Regions from separate parts of the Paenarthrobacter sp. 2TAF44 genome, predicted to be linked through region 3. Evidence: predicted binding sites of a transcription regulator. Region 3 holds the regulator's gene; each other region holds the start of a gene.

Region 1 (7,380 bases), on a different contig from region 3:
GTGTCCTTCGAGCGTAGGACACGGCACCGACAGTCAGAGCCGATATCCACAGTGTGTAGGAGAAGTCACACTGCAGTGGTGGGGTTCTTCCCCGGGTTACTGCTCACGCATAACGCGTTGCAGGTCTTCCGCAGCCACCTCCAGCAGCGTACGCAATTGCTGGACGCGTTCGTCGCTGACGTCCCCCGCGGCGTTTGCTGCGATGGCCTGGTCCAGCAGTTTCTGTGCCTGCTTGTGGTTGGCCCGTGCTACGTCCAACGCGTGTTCCAGCGTTGTCTCGTGTTCCAAAGTCGATTCATTTTCCATGAACCCATTTTGGTCAGGTTTCCCGGCTGATGCCAGTGACACAGCCGGGAAACCCGTGAATACTTCCCGGCTTAGGCGTTGGCTGCCTCAAGCACTGCGATGGGAGCCACGATGTCGCGGGCAGGGAAGGACGGCGGGTTGACGCCGGCCATTTCCTCCATGACACGGACCACCTGGCAGGAGTAGCCGAATTCGTTGTCGTACCAAACGTAGAGCACGAGGTTCTTGTCGTTGGAAATAGTGGCCAGACCATCAACGATGCCTGCGCGGCGGGAACCAACGAAGTCGGTGGAGACAACGTCCGGCGAGTCGATGTAGTCGATCTGCTTCCGCAACGGCGAGTGCAGCGACATTTCGCGGAGGTAGTCGTTGACCTCATCGCGTGTGGTGCCATTGGCAAGGTTGAGGTTCAGGATCGCCATGGACACATCCGGGGTAGGTACGCGGATCGCGTTACCGGTGAGCTTGCCCTGAAGTTCCGGAAGCGCCTTGGCAACAGCCTTGGCTGCGCCTGTCTCCGTGATAACCATGTTCAGGGCTGCCGAACGGCCGCGGCGGTCTCCCTTGTGGAAGTTGTCGATCAGGTTTTGGTCGTTCGTGAACGAGTGCACCGTTTCAACGTGGCCGTGGATGATACCGAATTTGTCGTTGATGGCCTTCAGTACCGGAGTAATGGCGTTGGTTGTGCACGACGCAGCGGTGACGATCTTGTCGTCATCGGAGATGTCGGACTGGTTGATTCCGTGGACGATGTTCTTCAGATCGCCCTTGCCCGGAGCCGTCAGCAGGACACGCGCAACACCCTTGCTCTGCAGGTGCTGGGACAGGCCCTCCGCATCGCGCCAGCGTCCGGTGTTGTCCACTACCAGGGCATCCTTGATGCCGTAGGCGGTGTAGTCCACGGTAGCGGGGTTGTCGGAGTAGATGACCTGGACCTGAACGCCGTTGGCAGTGATGGTGTTGGCTTCTTCGTCCACGCGGATGGTTCCTTCAAAGGAACCGTGTACGGAGTCGCGGCGCAGGAGGCTGGCACGCTTGACGAGGTCGTTCTCGGCGCCCTTGCGGACAACGATGGCACGCAGCCGCAGGCCATGCCCACCACCGGCCTTTTCAATCAGGATGCGGGCCAGGAGGCGGCCGATGCGTCCAAAGCCATAAAGCACGACGTCGGTGCTGGTGCGGTCATCAGCGCCACGCTTTCCGACGATTTCGGCGAGCTCGGCCCGCAGGAACTCATCCAAGGAGGTGCCGTGGCCCTCTACGCGGAACTTCTCCGTAAGGCGGGCAATGTCGATTGCAGCCGCACCGAGTTCCAGCTCAGCAAGAGCGTTCAACAGGGGTGCGGTTTCTTCGAGCAGCAGCTCGGTGTTGCTCATCCGGCGCGCAAAGCGGTGGGCCTTCAGGATGTTCATGGTCGACTTGTTGATCAGGCTCCGGCCGTGGATGCTCGTGACCACGTTGTTTTCCCGGTACAACCGGCCGATCACCGGAATCATGGCCTCGGCGAGAGCCTCCCGGCCCATCCACTTATCAAGACAAGAATCTGACGTCTGGCTCACAGAACTACCTTCCTTGGGTCAACCACATACGTCCTCGTATGCAGATGGCGGCCGCCCGGAGTAATCCTGCGGCACGGGCACTGGCCGGGCTTCGGTCCACCCACAGCGCCTTGAACGATTGCAAAGAAAAGACCGCCGGCTGCGAACGCAGTCCCGGCGGCAGAACATCTACGTTCATAACAAGTCTAAGGCGGAAGGGCGTCCTCTTGGGTGCCGGGGGGCGTGAAATCACTCACATGGCAGTCACAATGGACGTCATATGCCCGGGACCTCAGTGGCGAATGTGGATGGGTTGACCGATACGCCGGGTTCTGTCATCCCTTGCCGTTGCCGGCAAAGGAGTGGCGGCCATCCATCTACGAACGCCGTTGCCGACGCCCTCCAGCAGCCTACCCGGACACTCGGGCGAGCAGCCCTCAAACGTGTCCTGTCTGGCCTTGCTCCGGGTGGGGTTTACCTAGCCTCCCCGGTCACCCAGGGAGCTGGTGGTCTCTTACACCACCGTTTCACCCTTACCTGCCGCATGCTGATGCAAGCACCATCACGCGAAGGCGGTCTGTTCTCTGTGGCACTGGCCTGCGGGTTACCCCGAGTGGGCGTTACCCACCACCCTGCTCTGCGGAGCCCGGACGTTCCTCGAGCCACTTCCGTGACGCGCGACCGCCTGGTCAACCCATCCGCCGTACAGTCTACCGGCGTCGAGGGTTGCCCCGGTCACCGGTAATATCGTCAGGTGCTGATTCTGCTGCCGCCTTCCGAAGGCAAGACCCCCGCTGTCAAAGGCCCCGCCGTCGAATGGGAGTCACTCAGCTTTCCGGAACTCAACCCCTACCGCGCCAAGGTCCTGGAATCGTTGGGCACCGTCAGCGCGCACGAGGACGCCTTGGCGTTGCTTGGCGTCGGCGCCTCGCTGAAGGACGACGTCGAACGTAATACCCGGCTGCACGCAGAACCGGCGGCGCCGGCCCACCAGGTCTACTCGGGAGTCCTGTATGACGCGCTCGGCTTCAATTCGATGACGCCGACTCAACGCCGCAAGGCAACCGAATCGATTTTGGTGATTTCGGCACTGTGGGGTGCCATCGGTTTTGGTGACCATGTGCCGGCTTACCGGCTGTCCATGGGAACGGCACTGCCCGACGTCGGACGCCTCGCCTCCTTCTGGAAGCCGAACCTGAATGCGGCCCTCGCCAAACGGGCTGAAGGAGAATTGCTGGTTGATTGCCGTTCCAGCACGTATGCAGCGGCGTGGGCTCCACCAGCAGCGCAAACCGTCACAGTGAATGTTTTCAACGAGGCCAACGGCAAGCGCACTGTGGTGAGCCACTTTGCCAAGCACACGCGAGGTGAGTTTGCCAGGCATCTGCTGACCAGGCGCGGGAAGGCGCCCGCATCACCCGATCAACTGCTAAAAGCGGCTAAAGAGATTTGGCGGGCGGAACTCGTCCCCGGCACTGCCCGCAAGCCACACGCCCTTAACATCATCCTGACCAGCTGACTGAAGCTGTCAGTTCCACTCCGCCGAACGAACCAGAATGACACCGGAATCCGGGCAGAAGACGATGTCGTCTTCAGCAGCGGCCTTGACTTCGGCCAGGTCACCGGGGCTGAGCATCATGCCCGACCCCTCGGACTTCCCGTGGAACAGCCGGGCAGCCCCGACGCCACGCTTGGCAATCGTCTTCTCATAAACTGCGAGCATTCCGGCGTCCAGAGCCTCCGCGAAAGCGGCACGCTGCCCGCGGACCACGGTTTCCTCGGCTGCGATCTCAGCAATTGCCTCATCCAATTCGGCGCGGATGCCGGCAAATGAACCTTGGATGTCATCCACGATGGACTGTTGTGCGGACTGGCGCTCCCGCAGGGTGTCCAAACGCTCCAGGATTTCAAGCTCGACATCCTCCAGGTCAGAGCGGCGCTTGTTAAGGGATGCGATGTCACTCTGAAGCGCCACCAGGTCCTTGGAGAGGCCGGTTCCGCTGTTAAGCCTGGCTTCGTCCCGTTCGATGCGGGAGGCGACCTGCTCCACGTCCGCTTCGGAACGACGCAGTTCAGCTTCGGCGTCGTGCACCGCCATCTTGGCAGCTCCCAGTTCACCATTGGCTACATTCAGTGCGTCCTGAAGGTCAGCTATCCGCGGATCTGTTTCCAGCACCTTCCGGCGGCCGGCCAACGATTTGAGCTTGGCATCCAGTCCCTGCAGTTCAAGCAATTTCAGTTGTTCTGCCGGTGCTGCTTTCGCCACGCTTACCTCCGCTTGTATCGCTTCCGGCGCTGGGGATCAGTTCCGGATGGACGGCCCGTGTTTATTGGGATTGTCCGTATCTTCTAGACTCTAGTCCCCGCCGGGAGTGAGTATGAAGTCCCAAGGATCGCTGTTGGTGCTGCTCACGCGGATCTCGACGTCGTAGCCCTGATCGCCCAGTACGTTGCCGAGCGCTTCCGCGGCTACGGGCAGCCACAGCCATTCACTGGCAAAGTGTGAGACGTCGATGAGGTACGGCCGGCCGTTGACCGCCCCTTCGCGCGCTTCCGACGCCGGATGGTGCCGCATGTCTGCTGTCACATAGACATCTGCATTGCTGGCCCTGACGGCATCGAACAAGCTGTCGCCCGCACCACCACAGACGGCGACGCGCCGCAGCAGACCGTCCTTGTCACCGGCCACGCGAACCCCTCCGGCCACCGCGGGGAGCATCCCAAAGACTCGGGCAGCGAAATCACCCAGGGTCATGAGCTCAGGAAGGTCACCAACCCGGCCAATGCCTTCCTCGGGCAATCCATTGGCGGCAGGGGTCAGTGGAGCAACATTCTCCAGGCCAAAGGCGTCCGCCAACACGTCCGATACGCCCCCGACGGCGGAGTCACCGTTGGTATGGACGGTCAGGAGTCCGGTGCCCGCTTCGATCAGCCGGTGCACGGCCAAGCCCTTCGCGGAGGTGGCCGCGACGGAGTTCACGCCTTTGAGCAGCAACGGGTGATGGGTAATCAAGAGCCCCGCTCCCCACTCAATGGCCTCGTCGATGACAGCCAATGTAGGGTCCACAGCAAACAGGATCTTGGTGATGGGCGTGTTGGGGCGCCCAACGACGAGGCCTACCTCGTCCCAGTCCTCAGCCAAGGACTCTGGCCAGAGCTCCTCAACAGCAAGCAACACCTGGCCAAGAGTCGGGTCCCCGCTTGCTTCCACTGTCCCGGCGTCGTCGCTGGAATCCGCATCAGAAATGGCGGTGTCTACTGCTTCCATACTCTTATTCTTACCTACTGGACCCGATGGGGCAGTTTTGGTAGCTGCCGTACCTGCCCAGCGGCGTTATTGTCCCGTAAGGTATTGCGGGAATCATCAGGCCCTCCAATCCATTGAAGAGATCATGAAAACTTTTGTACTTGGTGGTGGATGCTTCTGGTGCCTTGATGCCGTGTACCAGAAAACCCGCGGTGTCAGTTCGGTAGTTTCCGGCTATACGGGTGGCCATGTCCGAAACCCTGACTACTACGACGTCTGCTCGGGAACTACCGGTCATGCAGAGGTGGTTGCGGTGACATTCGACGAAACCGTGGTGCCGGAGGAGGTCATTCTTGACATGTTCTTCGCGTTGCACGACCCCACCACGTTGAACCGCCAGGGCTACGACACAGGCACCCAATACCGTTCGTCGATGTTCTACACCACGACGGAGGAAAAGATCCTCTTCGAAGAAGCCATCGAGCGCGCGCAAGCACTCTGGGCCAATCCGATTGTGACGGAAGTAAGCCGGCTACCCGAGTTCTATGAGGCAGAGGACGTCCATCAGAACTATTACGCCAAGTTCCCGTACCAGGGCTATTGCCAGGTCATCATCAATCCAAAGCTGGCCAAAGCGCGGAAATATTACTCTGCATGGCTAACTGCTTAGCAGGGTTTCGATGCGGCTGGTTAGGCTGACCTCAGCATTCCCTCTTCAGAGATAGGCATAATCTTCATGGCAAGGATCTACGACGACGTCACCCAGCTGGTCGGCCGCACTCCGCTGGTCCGTTTGAACCGGCTGACCGAAGGCCTTGAGGCCACCGTTGCGGTCAAGCTTGAGTTCTACAACCCGGCCAACAGCGTGAAGGACCGTATCGGTGTGGCCATCATTGACGCCGCCGAAAAGTCCGGTGCCCTGAAGCCTGGCGGAACTATTGTGGAAGGCACCTCCGGTAACACCGGAATCGCGCTTGCCCTTGTTGGTGCTGCACGCGGCTACAAGGTCATCCTGACCATGCCTGAAACCATGTCCACGGAACGTCGCGTCATGCTTCGCGCTTACGGTGCAGAGATCGTACTGACTCCCGGTTCCGAAGGCATGCGCGGCGCAGTTGAAAAGGCGCAGGAAATTGTTGCCAACACAGAGAACTCCATCTGGGCTCAGCAGTTCGCCAACCCGGCCAACCCGGAGATCCACCGCAACACAACAGCCGAGGAAATCTGGGCTGACACAGATGGCGAAGTAGACATCTTTGTTGGCGGCATCGGTACCGGCGGTACCGTGACCGGCGTCGGGCAGCTCCTTAAGGAGCGCAAGCCCGAAGTCCAGATCATTGCCGTTGAGCCCAAGGACTCCCCCATCCTTAATGGCGGCAGCCCTGGTCCCCACAAGATCCAGGGCCTGGGCGCCAACTTCATTCCGGAGGTCCTTGACACGAACGTTTACGACGAAGTCCTCGACGCTACCCTTGAAGACTCGGTTGCCACCGCCCGCGCCTTGGGTTCCAAGGAAGGCGTACTCGCCGGCATCTCCGGCGGCGCCGCAGTATGGGGTGCACTGGAAGTCGCCAAGCGTCCCGAGAACAAGGGCAAGCTGATCGTCGTGATCGTGCCGGACTTCGGAGAGCGTTACATCTCCACTGTGCTCTTTGACGATATCCGCGGCTAACACTTCGCCCGCAAGCATTCATTTCCTGTAGAAAGGTCTTTGTGAGCTTCTTCGCAAGGCTTAAGGAAGACCTCGACGCCGCCCGGTCACATGACCCGGCGGCTCGAGGTTCTTTTGAGAACTTTTTCGCCTACTCCGGCCTGCACGCCATCTGGGCACACCGCGTGACCCACAAGCTGTGGCAAAACCCGGCCCTTCGCTTTCCCGCCCGCCTGATTTCCCAGTTGGCGAGATTCCTGACGGGCATCGAGATCCATCCCGGCGCAACCATCGGCCGGCGTTTCTTCATCGACCACGGCATGGGCGTCGTTATCGGTGAAACTGCTGAAATCGGCGAGGACGTGATGATCTACCACGGTGTGACGCTCGGCGGCCGGTCCCTTGCCAAGGTCAAGCGCCATCCGACCATCGGGGATCGTGTGACCATCGGCGCCGGCGCCAAGGTCCTGGGTCCCATTACGATCGGCGCAGACAGCGCAATTGGCGCGAACGCCGTCGTGGTGAAGAACGCTCCCCCGGAGTCGATCATCACCGGCATTCCTGCCACATGGCGGCACCGCGACGCGAAATCCGAAACCAAACCGGCGGTTGACCCGGCTGAGTACTACATCGAATAC
Region 2 (7,380 bases), on a different contig from region 3:
CCTGCCCTCGTCTCCTCCGTCCACTGCCTTGCCGGGTCTTTCTTCACGGCAATCCGAGTTCTCGTTTTCGGTGGGCCAGCGCCTGACCGAAACGTGTTCGCCGTCGGACGCCTTGATCGAAACCAATGGCGGCACTTTCCTGGGCCGGACCGGAACCATCACCACGCCGCACGGAACCATCCAGACGCCCGCGTTCATCGCCGTCGGAACCAAAGCAACAGTCAAGGCCGTGCTGCCCGAGTCCATTGCCGGGCTCGGTGCGCAGGCAGTGCTGGCCAACGCCTACCACCTGTACCTGCAGCCGGGCCCTGAGATCCTCGACGCCGCTGGCGGGCTGGGGGCCTTCATGAATTGGTCCGGCCCGACGTTTACGGATTCCGGCGGATTCCAGGTGATGAGCCTGGGTTCGGGGTTCAAGAAGGTCATCGACATGAAGAATGTGGACACCTCCGGCCCCGATGACGCGGTGGCACCCGGCAAGGAACGGCTGGCGCACATTGATGACGACGGCGTGTGGTTCAAGTCGCACCTCAACGGGGACCGACACCGCTTCTCCCCCGAGATTTCCATGCAGGTCCAGCATCAGATCGGCGCTGACATCATGTTCGCGTTCGACGAGCTGACCACGTTGCAGAACTCGCGGGCTTACCAGGAGGAGTCGCTGGAACGGACGCGGCTCTGGGCTTTGAGGTGTTTGGAAGAGCATGCCCGTTTGACTGTTTCCCGGGTGGGAAAGCCGTACCAGGCACTGTTTGGTGTGATCCAGGGTGCACAGTACGAGGACCTCCGGCGAAAGGCCTGCCGGGACCTCGGGGCCATGCCTTTTGACGGGTACGGGATCGGCGGTGCCCTGGAAAAGGAGAACCTGGGCACGATTGTGCGCTGGTGCAACGAGGAACTCCCCGAGGACAAGCCACGGCACCTGCTGGGCATTTCCGAGCCGGACGATATCTTCACGGCAATCGAGAACGGCGCGGACACCTTCGACTGCGTCTCGCCCACCCGCGTGGCCCGGAACTCAGCGTTCTATACCCCGTCTGGTCGGTTCAACCTGTCCGGGGCCCGCTATAAGGCCGATTTCGGACCACTGCAGGACGGCTGCGACTGCTACACGTGCGGAAACTACTCGCGCGCGTACATCCACCATCTGTACAAGGCCAAGGAAATGGTCTCGGCCACTCTGATCTCCATTCACAACGAGCGCTTCGTGGTGAAGATGGTGGACGATGCGCGGTTGGCCATCGAGTCCGGGGACTTCTTCGAGTTCAAGGCGGAGACGCTGGGCCGGTACTACTCGTAGCTGTGGTTGGCGTGGCAGGTCTCGCGGGGTTCCCTAGGCTGCGACTGGCCCGTAGCTCGGCTCGCGCTTCTTGATATAGCCGACCACCAACACCGTGATCGGGACGAACAGGAACTCCACGCCGGTCTTGTAGACGAAGCCCACCAGAACGTAGTTGGCGAACATGCCAAAGTCAGTGATGCCGATGACCGAGGCCGCGATGCTGCAGAAGATCAAGGTGTCCACGAATTCGCCCACAACGGATGAACCCATGAGCCGCGCCCACAAGGTTTTCTCGCCCGTGCGCTCCTTCATTTTCACCAGAATCCAGGAGTTGATGGTCTGACCCGCGAGGAAGGCCAGAAGTGAAGCGAGCACGATCTGCGGGACGGGGCCGAGTGCGCCTTCGATAGCCGCTTGCTTGGCGGTTCCGTACTCATCCGTGAAGCCAGGCAGCACGATGATCACCCAGTAGCAGAGTGAAGCGAAGGCTGAGAGAGCGAAGGAGGTAATGATGGCCTTGCGTGCCACCTTGAAGCCGTAGACCTCACTCATAACGTCGCCCAGGATGTAGGCCAGGGGGAACAGGAAGAATCCGCCATCGGTGATGATCGGACCAAGCACGACGCCCTTGGATGCGCCGATATTGGACAGGATCAGCACCACGGCCATGACGGCGAGCATGATGCCAAAGTACGGGGATCCGATCGAAGCGAAGCGGGGTGCAGGCTTGCTCAAGGTGCTGGAGCCGGAAGGCGAGGGCATGGGTCATCCATTTCGTAGTGGTTCGCGCGGGCGCTGTTGGTTCAGGCACCCGGCTGTATTAGCACTGTTGTTGGTGGGGCTCAGCCCGACACCAGCTTTATTGTCCCACCCACCAACGTTCTCTCACATCCTGACCGGTTTCCACCGATCTTCTCTCACATCCTGACCGGTTTCCACCGATCTTCTCTCACATCCAACCGGCTTCCTTCCGAACGTTTTCTGAACATGTTCAAATATGCAGCTATACTCGTTATTGAACACGTTCAAATTTAGTTCGAGGAGCAGTGCCATGGCAACAAAAAGCGAACAGACCCGGCAGCTTGTAGCCGACGTCGCACTAAGAATGTTCCGGGAAATCGGCTTCGAGAAGACCACCATGCGCGCGATTGCACAGGAGGCGGGAGTTTCCGTCGGCAATGCCTACTACTACTTCGCATCGAAGGATGAGCTCGTCCAGGAGCTGTATATCCAAGTCCAGAACGAGCATGCGGAGGTTGCGGCACAGGTTCTCAACGACGTCCACGATCTCGCCGGTCGACTGAAAGCCGTGCTGCACACGGGCGTCGACGTCATGGCGCCCTATCACGAGTTCGGCTCAGATTTCATCGCAACCGCGATCCGGCCGACGTCGCCAGTCAATCCATTTGGCGAGGCGTCCACCGCCGCCCGCGAGGCTTCGCTTGCGATCTTCCGGTCCGCCGTCGACGGTTCCTCCCCCGCCGTCGCCAAGAAACTGCGCGAAGATCTACCGGAGCTGCTGTGGCTTGCATATATGGGTGTCGCCCTTTTCTGGGTCTACGACAAATCCGAGGGCCAACGCCGCACACGGAAACTGATCGACGGTGCCGCGCCCTTGGTAGCGAGGGGGTTGTCGCTGGCGAAGATTCCTGGCGTCGGCAAGGTATTCGACGACGTTCTGGGACTCGTCCGCAGCGTGAAGGAAGGCTCGTGATGGAGCGGACAGTGGCACTTGCGGGCGCTACCGGGTTCATCGGCACCTACTTCAGGCATCGATTTGCCACAGAGGGTTGGCGGGTGCGAACGGTTGGACGAGGCGGTTCAGCTGATGCTTTATGGAACGACGACGGCGCCATCACCAGGGTGCTGAACGGCGCCGAACTGCTGGTGAACCTCGCCGGACGATCTGTGAATTGCCGCTACAATGACAGGAACCGCCGGGAGATCGTAGACTCCCGGGTCTTAACGACTCGTGCCCTGGGCCGTGCCATTGCTCGATGTGCCCAGCCGCCCACGACGTGGATCAACTCCAGCACTGGCACCATCTATCGGCACGCGGAGGACGGTCCACAATCCGAAGCATGGGGTGAGCTGGGTAGCGGGTTCTCCGTGGCAGTTGCCCGTGCCTGGGAGGACGAGCTGGCTGCTGCCCATGTTCCGGGCACTCGAAAGGTTCCCCTTCGCATTGCGATCGTCCTCGGTCCGGGCGGTGGCGTGATGACTCCTCTGCGGATTATGGCCCGGCTTGGTTTAGGTGGGCGTATGGGGCCGGGCACGCAGAAGTTCAGCTGGATTCACGTGGAGGATCTGTTCCGCGCGGTGGCATTTGTCCACGGGCAGTCTGCACTTACTGGTGCAGTAAACGCAGCAACGCCATATGCCGTGGATAACCGCGAACTGATGTCGCTTATTCGGCAGAGTATGGGTCCCGTGGACTCCCGACGCCAGCTTGGCTGCTCGAAGCCGGAGCTGTCCTCATCCGGACACAGACGGAACTGGTGTTGAAGAGCCGGTGGGTCGAACCCCGGAAGTTAGTCGATGCGGGTTTCACCTTCTCCTATCCAGCTCTGGGCGGCGCGCTCAATGCGATCGCGGGGGGCAAGTGATGAGTCTGACCGCCCGTTCGGAAGTCTGGATCTACGGACCAAAGGATCGAGTGGTTTTGGGCTGGAAGGCCCTGATCATCGGGATCTTGATGTCACACCTTGTCTTTGGCGTCCTCCTAGCCCTATCAAACCCAGCATGGGGCGTCGTCTTGTTCGCCTTCAGTGCCCCGCCAACATGGGGAGCCGCTGCTGCGGTCGGCTCACTGTTGGGCCTGGCACTGCGACGCATCCGGAATCAATGGATTCATGTCGCTGCCTTCTTTGCGACCCCGGCTCTTGTGAGTGTCCCCTTCGGAGGGTTTTGGAATCCCTCAGCATGGGCCTTTCCCTTGAGCATTGCCGTCGCTGCAGGAATCGCGCGCCTTTCCGTTTGGAAAATCGTCCGGATCAACGACCTGCCTTCTCTCACATAATCACCGCCTTCCGGGCAGCAACGTTCTCTCACATCCCGACGCTTTCCGGGCAATGTTCTCTCACATCCCGCAGTGCGCGAGCGGTCATCGGCGTCGTGATCTTGTGCCTAGGTAGCGGTGAACCCTTTTCTCGTATTCCGCGTAGGGCCGCCCAAAGGCCTCCAAGAGCGCAGCCTCTTCACGCAGCACGCCCAAATGGTCCATGAGCATTCCGACCGGCAGGGTCACCACCACCCATGATGAACCGGTGAGTGTCCCCGCACCCAAGTGGATCAACCACCACCCCACGTACATAGGATGGCGGGTCATTGCATAAGGACCGCTCGTCAGGAGTTCCTCAGGCCTCTCCAAATCGAAACTGCCCGTCGAGCGGCGGTCTCGTTCGGCCAAAGCCCAGGCATTCAGCCCACCGCCAATCACCAGCAGCCCGGAACCCACCATCCGGTGAAGCAGGTCAGGGCCGGGCAAGGACCGCGGACTAGTTCTTCCGAGAAAGAACATCACGGCCACTCCGGTCACTTGGCCCGGCGGCAGGGGCAGGTTTCCGAATAGCCTCCTCAAGGTGAGCCGAGGGGTCGGGGATGGCTGAGAAATAGTCGCCATGCCTGAACAGTAACCCCGCGATCCGCTCTTGTCCGCAGCAAGGAAACAGGACGTGACAGAGCATCCACCGAAAGCGGTCAGCATGTGAGAGAACATCCGCCCAAACCGATCAGGACGTGACAGAGGAACCGCCGAAAGCGGTCAGGACGTGAGAGAACATCCGGAAGGGGCCACAGCGCAAAGGCGGGATCAAAGCAAAGCCGCACACCGCCGTCGGGCGTTCAGGTCGTTCAGGGTGTTCACGTCGTTCAGGGTGTTCACGTCGTTTAGGGCGTTCAGGGGCTTGAAACCTAAGGAAGTGTTAGGAAATCGCTTCCAGCGTTGGCTGTGCCCTGCATCACCAATAGTTTGGATTATGTCCTCTTCACCCATGGAGGACCTTTCTTAGTCGACGAAGAGCCATGCGCAAGGACGCCATGAGCAAGAGCTTCATGGACAGAACGAACTCATGCAAGACACGGCTGCCATCGCAGGCGCCGTCCAGGAAGGTTCATTGATGAGCACCCAACAAGCTGCGCCCCTCAGCGAGGCCGCACAGACACGCAAGGCCGTGAGCAACATCCTCAAAGGCTCCGCGGGCAACCTCGTGGAGTGGTTCGATCTCTACGTCTATACGGTTTTCGCGGCGTATTTCCAGTCGCACTTCTTCAATTCCTCGGACGATCTGCAGGCTGGCCTCGAAGCTATGGCGGTCTTCTCGACGTCGTTCCTCATGCGTCCGATCGGCAGCTGGTTCTTCGGCCGTTACGCGGACCGTAAGGGCCGCAAGGCAGCACTGACCCTCAGTGTGACTATGATGTCGGCCGGTTCGTTTGCTATCGCGATCCTGCCAACGCAGGACGTGATTGGGCTCTGGGCCCTGATCCTGCTGGTCTTCATCCGCGTTGTGCAGGGCTTCTCGGTCGGCGGCGAATACGGCACCAGCGCCACCTACATGTCCGAGGCTGCGACTGCCAAGCGCCGCGGCTTCTTCTCCAGCTTCCAGTACGTGACACTCATTGGCGGGCAGATGTTGGCCCTCCTGGTGCTCGTGATCCTGCAGAACACCATGAGCAAGGAAGACCTGACTGCTTGGGGCTGGAGGATTCCTTTCGCGATCGGTGGCGTGGCTGCATTGGTTGTCCTCTGGCTTCGCCGATCCATGGAAGAAACGCTTTCCGCGGATCAGCTCCGCGCCGCCCACGTGAAGGTTGAAGGCGAGGCACAGCCGGGGACCATGAAGCTGCTGTTCACCAAGCACTGGAAGCCGCTGCTCATCTGCATTGGCATCACGCTCGGTGGCACGGTGGCGTTCTACACGTACACCAACTTCATTCTGAAGTTCATGAACGATACGTCCGGCATCGCCAAGACCGATACCTCCGTCATCAACTTCTGGGCTTTGTTCATCTTCATGCTGCTGCAGCCGGTCTATGGCTTGATTTCGGACAAGATTGGCCGCAAACCGCTGCTTATCTGGTTCGGCGTTACGGGCGTCCTTTTCACTTGGCCGTTGCTCTCCACGTTGTCGGGAACCAAGGACCCATTCATGGCGTTCCTGCTCATGCTCGGTGGCCTGCTGATGGTGGGCGGCTACACCTCGATCAATGCGCTGGTGAAGGCTGAGTTGTTCCCGGCATCGATACGCGCCCTGGGTGTCGGCCTGGGATACGCGATCGCGAACTCGCTGTTCGGTGGCACGGTTCCCCTGATTGGCGCCGCTCTGCAGAAGGCCGGGCAGGTGGACATGTTCTTCACCTACGTGACTGCCGCGATCTTCATCTCGCTGCTGGTGTACATCTTCGCGCTGAAGAACAAGAAGGCCACGCACTTGGACGCCGAGCAGGGAAGCGCATTCGCCGCGAAAGGCTCTGATTCGCGCGACGCCGACGAGGACAAGAAGGACCTCGCCAAGGCCTAACCCTGCCGCTTGTGAGGCCCGTTCTGCGCTCTTTGGTCACTCCGAGGGGCGCAGAGCGGGCCTCGCAACGTTAACCCGGCGGCCGCGGGACGTGAGAGAACGTTCCGGCAAACGGCGCACGACGTGAGAGAACGTCCTGCCAAAGGCCGCGGGACGTGAGAGAGCGTCCTGCCAAACGGCACACGACGTGAGAGAACGTCCTGCCAAACGGCGCGGGACGTGAGAGAACGTACGACGGCGGGTTGGGAACCGAGGGCGTGCGGGCGCTGGAAGGCGGATCCGGCAGGAAGGGAGTAATCTCCAAGACGGACCATCGGGCCTCCAACCGTCACCCATCAGCCGTCAACCGACCAACCAACCCCGTCCAACCTTCGGGCACAAACCCACCAACAACCAAGCGGCAAAGGATCACACAGTGCACGTGCTCATCGTCGAGGATGACGACGCGATGGCGTCCGCTTTGAGCGCTGCTGTTGCATCTGCCGGCCACAAAGCCAGCAGGGTATCCCGCGGCGAGGACGCACTCCTGGGGCATCGGCACCACGAGGTGATCCTGCTCGATCTCGGTTTGCCGGA
Region 3 (7,380 bases):
ATGGGCACGCCTTGCCCTCACCATCCTTGCCGCTGTTTCGCTCTTGCTCGCCATCTTTGGCTCCATCAACGCCGGCGGACCCGGTGCAGGCCTGGGTGGCAACTGGTTTGGTTTCCTCGTCAGCGCGGTGGCCGTTGTGCTGATGTGGTTGCCGAACTCGCAGCTGTGGTTCAAGGCAGTAAAGGGCGCCGTCTAACCCCCTGAAGTACCGCCGTCGGGCTCTCATCCGAGCCGCCCTGACAGGTGTACAAGGCCGTGGTGGTCCGTTGGGCCACCACGGCTTTCATCATGAAGGCGTACGCCATCGTGATGATTTCACCGCCAAGCAGCAAATTCCTGCGTGTGATCATCCGCAGCGCCGGATCCCGGAGGTACGGTGGAAGCAGAATCAGGCTGGGGGCAGGGTCTTTTTGCTGATCCCGGCAGCCGCACCAGCAGTCGAACAAGCAAAGGAATGCCATGAGCAACCCTCCATACCCGCCGTCCAACACGGGGGACGCCAATTCGGGCGACGCGAACAAGGGCGACGCCAACAAGCCTGAGCAGCCGGGCCAGCCATCCACGCCCCAGTATGGCCAGCACGCACCGCAGTACGGTCAGCAGACTCCCCAATATGGTCAGCAGCCGAGCGCTCCACAGTACGGTCAGCAGTCCCCGGGCGCTCCACAGTACGGTCAGCAGTCCCCGGGCGCACCCCAGTACGGTCAGCCCCCGGCTCCCCAGTACGGCCAGCAGTCGCCACAGTTTGGTCAGCAGTCCCCGTACGGCCAGCAGCCTTCTCCCTATGGTCAGCAGGCCCCGCAATATGGCCAGGACACCAACTGGCCCAGCCAGCAGCCAGGTCCCACAACGGTTCCGCAGCTGGTCAACATCTCCTTCTGGATGATCATCGCAGCGGGCATCCTGTCTGCCATCAGCTCACTCATCCTGGCCACCACGGGCTCGGATGCCTTCATCAATTCGATGCTCCAGCAGGCGGCACAGCAGGGCACTGAATTCCCGGAAGGCTCCATCGAAGGCATGCGTGGCGGCATTGTCGTCGCCGCGATCATTGGGGCCATCGTGTCCCTGGGCCTTTATGCATTGGTTGCATTCCCGGTCCGCAAGGGCAAGAACTGGGCCAGGATCCTGGGCACGGTCTTCGCGGCGATCTCTGTCCTTGGCCTCGCCGGACTGTTCCAGTTCGGTGCCACGTACGGCATCCTGCAGCTCTTGGTGATCCTGCTGGGAGTTGCCGCAATCGTCCTGCTGTACCTGCCGGCGTCGGCTCCGTACTTCCGCAAGCCGCAGCCGTTCGGCAACCCTTACCAGAACCCTTACGGCCGCTAAGCCGCCAAGCTTCTTGTAATAACGTCAGCGGGCGCGGACCCGGTAAGGCTAGACAGCCTGACCCGGTGTTTGCGCCCGTTGTGCGTGGTAGGCGAGGATCTGCAGCTCGGTGGCCATGTCCACCTTGCGGAGGTTCACGTGCGGCGGAACCTGCAGGAGAACCGGAGCAAAGCTCAGGATGCTCCGGATCCCTGCAGCGATGACGCGATCGCAAACTGCCTGGGCAACGGTGGCCGGCAAAGCCAGAACCACCATGTTGGTGTGGGTGCGTTCCAGGACGCGTTCAAGTTCCGCTGAATCGCTGACCCGCAACCAACCCACCTCGTTGCCGATCACCATGGGGTCTGCGTCGAAAATAGCCACGACGTCGAAGCCCCGGGACTCGAAGCCGCCGTACCGCGCCAGCGCCTTGCCGAGGTTACCGGCACCGACGATTGCGACCTTCCAGTCGTGCGTCAGGCCAAGGGCTGCGGCAATGTGACGGCTCAGGTACTGGACTTCATAGCCCACCCCGCGGGTTCCGTACGAGCCGACGTAGGAAAGGTCCTTGCGGAGCGTAGAGGAGCTGACGCCCGAAGCCTCAGCCAACGCGTCCGATGACACACGTTCCACGCCTTCGGCCAGGAGCGAGTTGAGCGCGCGCAAATAGAGAGTCATCCGGGCCACAGCCGCGGGCGGGATCTGCTTGGCGGCAGGTTCGTTGTCCCCGCTTGTTGCCCCCGGGGACGGTTCCAGCGCAGTCACGGTTTTCTCCATTGCGTCGCTTGTTGTTCCACTCTATGGCCCTTGGCCGGACTCAACAAAAGCCGGTACTTCCGGGTAACAGAGTCCCCCTGATCCTCAGCTTTCAAGGACTCTTTTCAACGTACGGGTCAGGCGCTGCTCGTCGATCTTCCAAAAGTCGCGCTGGACCCCATCCACCAGCACCACTGGAATTTCCTCCGCGTAACGCTCCTGCAATTCCGGGTTACCGTCGATTCCCTGCTCGGTCCACTGGACTCCCAGCGCCGAGGTAACACGCTCGACGGCGGCACGCGCCTCCGTGCACAGGTGGCAGTCAGCTTTGGTGAGGAGAACGACGTCGGGAATAGCCATGACACAACGGTAACCGCCCCAACCCTCTCTCACATCCTGACCGCTTTCCCACCGATGCTCTCTCACATCCTGACCGCTTTCCCACCGATGCTCTCTCACATCCTGACCGCTTTCCACCAACGCTCTCTCAAATCCCGACCGGTTTCCCACCGATGCTCTCTCACATCCTGACCGCTTTCCCCAACGCTCTTGCACATCCCCACGGGGCAGCCCCACCGTGCGCCCTCAACGCCGGGGCCTGGCGATTGACTAGACTCAAGGCATGCCCGACGAGAAGAACGCCGCTGTGGTCGCCGACGCCAAGGTTCCGCAGCACACCGGCGAAGCCGCTTTCTTCGACGTCGACAACACTTTGATGAAGGGCGCCAGCCTCTTCCATGTGGCCCGCAAGATGTACGAACGCAAGGCCTTCACGCTGTCCCAGGCGGCTGGCTTCGCGTGGAAGCAGTTCAAGTTTGTAATGCGCGGCGAGAACATGGACGACGTCCATGCCGTGCGCGACTCAGCCCTGACGTTGGCCGCCGGGATCACTGTGGAGGACATCAAAGCCCTGGGCGAAGAAGTTTATGACGAAATGATCGAGTCCCGGATCTGGCCTGGAACCAAAGCGCTCGCCGAGCAACACCTCCGTGTAGGCCGGAGGGTATGGCTGGTGACGGCGACCCCCATTGAGGTTGCCACCGTGATCTCCACAAGGTTGGGGCTGACGGGCGCGCTGGGAACTGTCGGCGAAGTCCATGACGGAATGTATACCGGCAAGCTTGTCGGTGACATTCTGCACGGCCCGGCCAAAGCCATCGCGGTCCAGCTCATAGCTGACCAAGAAGGCTTGGACCTGGACCACTGCTGGGCTTACAGCGACTCCGCCAATGACATCCCCCTGCTCACTATGGTGGGCCACCCTGTGGTCATCAACCCCGACTCCAAGCTGCGCCGGCATGCCCGCGACAACAACTGGCCCGTCTACGATTTCCGATCCGGTCGCCGTGCAGCAACCCTGGGGCTGAAGGCGGCCACCGTGGGCGGTGCCATCTACGGGCTTTGGCGCGGATTCTCAAAGTTCCGCGGGCCCCGCTAGCCGTTCCTCTCTCACATCCTCACGCGTTTCCACCGTTCCTCCCTCAAATCCCCACGCGTTTCCAGCGTTCCTCTCCCACATCCTCTGGTGCTGCTGGCCTACCTGTGGATAACTTCTGCACGCTTAGCGGCTTCCAAGGAACAATGCGGGTATGCAGAATTCGTTATTCAACCAATCCAGCCCGCTCTTGGGACCGTTCAGCCTGAACGACGCCAAGGCAGCGGGCATCGATCCTTCAGACATTTGGCGCAGCAGTAGCATCGTTCCCGTTAGTAGGGGTCTGTACCGGCCAACTGACTGGGATTTTGACCTTTCCTCAGCGGCTCGTTCCCTCTCCTCGGCTAGCCCTGGCGCTTGGATCTCCCATACAACGGCAGCCAGGCTCCATGGTTTTGTCTTGCCGGCGTGGCTATCGGATTCAAATGAATTGCATTTGAGCAAACCGCGACGTCTGCCGTCGGTCCGGCGCAAAGGCATCATAGGGCATACTGAAACGCTCTTCGAGGGAGAAATTGAGCAAGTCCAAGGGATTTGGATGAGCACTCGAGCCCGAACATGGCTGGACTTGGCGCGTCGTCTCCCCCTTCATGACCTCGTATGCGTGGCAGATCAGTTGATTCGCATTCCACGGCTGAATCTTGAGGGGCGCGATACACCGTTCGCCACTGCCGAAGGGCTTCGGAGCATGGTCGAACGGCACAAGAACCGTCAAGGCGTAGTCCGGGCACGGGAAGCCCTGGACCTCATGCGCGTCGGGGCCGACTCAGCTCCAGAGACTTTGCTTCGTTTAGCCATGCTCGACGCCAACTTGCCCGAGCCTCAGCTCCAGGTGATGCTCCGCGCGGACGACCCGTTCTCGCCATCAGCAGACTTGGGCTTCAAGAGCCGTCGCCTCGCGATCCAGTACGACGGCGGCCATCACCTTGAGGAGGAACAGATCCATAGCGATCGGCGCAGGGATAAGGCATTTAGAGCAGCGGGGTGGACTGTCCTCGTTTTCGGAAAAGAGGACCTGGCGGACAACTTTGGCAACGCCGTTCTGCAGATCAAGCGGGCGCTACGGACTGCATGGATGGACCCATCCGTTGCATCCGGGTTTGCCAAGAACGCGACGTGAAAGAACGTCCGGGCACAAGCGTCCCGATGTGAGAGAACATCCGGCCACAAGCGTCCCGATGTGAGAGAACATCCGGGCAGAAGCGCCACGACGTGAGAGAACATCCGGCCAAAAGCGTCCCCGACGTGAGAGAACATCCGGCCAGAAGCGTCGGGATGTGAGAGAACGTCGGGCCAGAAGCGCCGCGATGTGAGAGAGCAAAAATGCCCGCCACCTTGGAAGGCAACGGGCATTCACGCTTGGTGAAGTATCTCTACTTCTTATTGCGGCGCTGGTGGCGAGTCTTGCGAAGCAGCTTGCGGTGCTTCTTCTTGGCCATACGCTTGCGGCGCTTCTTAATAACTGAACCCACGAAAGTTCCTTACAAACTAGATGAAGGTCCTGTCTGTTGGAACGGATCCGCGGACTAGCAGCAGACAGTACAACTGACAGATTCTTACATTGACGTAAAACGTTCCTTAACAGAGTACCGCTTCAAAGGGGCACCCCGTGACCACGGTCCGCGGGACGGACCCCGGCGCCCTCAGGCTGTCTCCGATTGTCCGTCGACCACAGCACCCTTGAGGTACTGGGCCACGGCTTCTTCAGGCACCCGGAAGGAACGGCCAAACCTGACGGCAGGCATTTCCCCTGAGTGGACCAGGCGATACACAGTCATTTTGGAAACACGCAGGACCTCGGCTACTTCAGCCACAGTCATGAAACGCGCATTCGAGAAGTTAGTCTCCGCGGACATTTCCCATATTCCTTTGCTCTCAGCCGGACAGGACACCCCCAGTAGAACGGTGTGCCGATGCTGAGCCATCAAACAACCATGTGCTAGATACTCTAGAGGCTGAAGTGACCAATGTGAAAGCATTTCCGCTAAGTGGGACTCTACTCCCTGGCTACTCCCCCGCGACCAGCCGGCGCTTCCGCGCAGACGAAGCAAGCTGTTCCAGCACCGAAGCGGTGACATCCCATTCCATGCAGGCATCCGTAACGCTCTGGCCGTAAACGAGCTCCTGCTCCCCCGCGAGTTGCTTGGTCACATCCAGGTTCTGCGCCCCTCCCACGAGGAAGCTCTCCAGCATGACGCCAGCAATCGGCGAAGTCTCCCCCGCCTCAAGCTGCGCACCGATTTCCAAGGCAACTTCAGCCTGGCGGTGGTGGCTCTTTCCACTGTTGGCGTGACTCGCGTCCACAATCAAGCGCGGGTTCAGCCCCTTGGAGCCGAGCTTGGCCGAAGCAGCTGCAACATCGTCGGCAGAGTAGTTGGGGCCCTTGCGCCCGCCGCGCAGGATCACGTGGGTGTCCGGGTTTCCGGAGGTGGCCACGAGAGCCGCGCGGCCGTCGTCGTCAATTCCGAGGAAGGCTTGTTCAGCGGCAGACGCGCCGCAGGCATCGATGGCCACCTGGAGGTCGCCGTCGGTTCCGTTCTTGAAGCCGATGGGCATGGACAGCCCGGAGGCGAGCTGGCGGTGGATCTGGCTTTCGGTGGTACGGGCGCCGATCGCACCCCAGGAGACGAGGTCGGCCATGTACTGCGGGCTGATGGGTTCCAGGAATTCAGTGGCGGTGGGCAATCCCAGCGCGGTGACCTGCTTCAGGAAGCCGCGGGCTGCCCGCAGTCCTGCGGCAATATCGTGGCTGCCGTCCAGGTGGGGATCGTTGATGAGGCCCTTCCAGCCGACTGTAGTGCGGGGCTTCTCGAAGTAGGTCCGCATGACGATCAGCAGGTCTTCCTTGTGCTTCTCCGCCTGGCTGACCAGCCGACGCGCGTATTCCAGACCGGCCTTGGGATCGTGGATGGAGCAAGGCCCGACGATTACCAGCAGGCGGTCGTCCACGCCGTCCATGATGGCCCGGACTTCATCTCGGCCACGGTCGACGACGGCAGCAGAGCGGGCGTCCAGCGGCAACTCGGCGATGAGGTCCTGAGGGGCCGGAAGCGGCTCGAAGCGGGCCACGCGCAAGTTGGAGGTGGCGGGCTGGGAAGCTTTCCCGGCAGCGGGGAGTGCCTCGTTATCGAGTGTCTCGGTGGATTCTGCAGCGATGCTGGTCATTTCTGGGTCCTGTTCCGGATGCGGAGCGGGCCCCTTTTCAGAACCCGCCGGATATGGCGAAGGGCAGAGAATAATCTCTGCCCTGCTGGCTCTGAAGGAAAGTTGGATGCGTGTCAGTTAGACGCGGGCCCCTCCAGAGCCAACGAAAAATACGCATACCAACGGTTAGTCATAGCCACACCATAGCCGCGGTTCGTCAAACCGGGCAAATTGGGTCCGTCATGATGACAAAAGTTTGCGAAGGAACTGGAGCTGCTTGATCCACTGGTGCTCCTGGCCGCCCTCGTGGTTGTTGAAGCGGTAGACCTCAATGTCCTTAACGGGCCCACCTCCCGAAAGACCGTAATTGTTAAAGCTCGCAAACACGGTTGACGGCGGGCAAATGTCGTCCATTTGGGCGGCTGAGAACAGGGCAGGCACTGTGGCTGCCCGGCCGAGATGCACGCCATCGAAGTAGTTCAGCACGGCAAGCATGGGCTCGTACTTGTCGCGGTGCCGCCCCAGGAAGCCGGCAATTTCGGGGTATGGCCCGCGTGGCGCGATGTCGATCGCACGGGGAAAGTCCTGCAGGAACGGGACGTCGGGCAGCGCGGCGATCACGCCGTCGAGCCTTCCGGCCACCAGCCCGGCGGCCGCCACCGTGATGCCACCACCTTGGCTGATACCGGCCAGCACCACTTTGGAAGGGTCGACGGCGGGATGGCTCTGCGCCGCTT

What was found. The regulator Rex, encoded in region 3, represses fermentation and respiration genes when NADH is low (regulators of the CRP and FNR family bind a similar motif). The targets are predictions, from matches to a motif close to CTTGTGAANNNNTTCACAAG.
Region 1: a site for Rex is predicted at 2,085-2,104, ahead of AB4Z15_RS18210 (glyceraldehyde-3-phosphate dehydrogenase). Genes of this name have one in related genera too.
Region 2: a site for Rex is predicted at 2,261-2,280, ahead of AB4Z15_RS11735 (queuosine precursor transporter). Genes of this name have one in related genera too.

What each region holds. Positions count from the first base shown of each region.
Region 1 is NZ_JBFRFP010000020.1:12,910-20,289, reverse strand. Features, by position in the region: gene AB4Z15_RS18215 (hypothetical protein) at 97-306, opposite strand; gene AB4Z15_RS18210 (glyceraldehyde-3-phosphate dehydrogenase) at 378-1,865, opposite strand; RNA gene rnpB (RNase P RNA component class A) at 2,150-2,541, opposite strand; gene AB4Z15_RS18200 (YaaA family protein) at 2,599-3,363, shown strand; gene AB4Z15_RS18195 (zinc ribbon domain-containing protein) at 3,373-4,110, opposite strand; gene AB4Z15_RS18190 (Nif3-like dinuclear metal center hexameric protein) at 4,201-5,112, opposite strand; gene msrA (peptide-methionine (S)-S-oxide reductase MsrA) at 5,237-5,761, shown strand; gene cysK (cysteine synthase A) at 5,828-6,763, shown strand; gene epsC (serine O-acetyltransferase EpsC) at 6,805-7,380, shown strand, end outside.
Region 2 is NZ_JBFRFP010000010.1:113,024-120,403, forward strand. Features, by position in the region: gene tgt (tRNA guanosine(34) transglycosylase Tgt) at 1-1,300, shown strand, start outside; gene AB4Z15_RS11735 (queuosine precursor transporter) at 1,334-2,044, opposite strand; gene AB4Z15_RS11740 (TetR/AcrR family transcriptional regulator) at 2,334-2,996, shown strand; partial or broken gene AB4Z15_RS11745 (TIGR01777 family oxidoreductase) at 2,996-3,888, shown strand; gene AB4Z15_RS11750 (hypothetical protein) at 3,888-4,301, shown strand; gene AB4Z15_RS11755 (methyltransferase family protein) at 4,386-4,769, opposite strand; gene AB4Z15_RS11760 (MFS transporter) at 5,401-6,804, shown strand; gene AB4Z15_RS11765 (response regulator transcription factor) at 7,220-7,380, shown strand, end outside.
Region 3 is NZ_JBFRFP010000029.1:16,970-24,349, forward strand. Features, by position in the region: gene AB4Z15_RS21570 (hypothetical protein) at 1-196, shown strand, start outside; gene AB4Z15_RS21575 (hypothetical protein) at 460-1,329, shown strand; gene AB4Z15_RS21580 (redox-sensing transcriptional repressor Rex) at 1,378-2,085, opposite strand; gene AB4Z15_RS21585 (glutaredoxin family protein) at 2,170-2,424, opposite strand; gene AB4Z15_RS21590 (HAD family hydrolase) at 2,687-3,502, shown strand; gene AB4Z15_RS21595 (endonuclease domain-containing protein) at 4,038-4,619, shown strand; gene AB4Z15_RS21600 (30S ribosomal protein bS22) at 4,873-4,971, opposite strand; gene AB4Z15_RS21605 (helix-turn-helix domain-containing protein) at 5,143-5,355, opposite strand; gene AB4Z15_RS21610 (3-deoxy-7-phosphoheptulonate synthase) at 5,507-6,664, opposite strand; gene AB4Z15_RS21615 (acetylxylan esterase) at 6,884-7,380, opposite strand, start outside.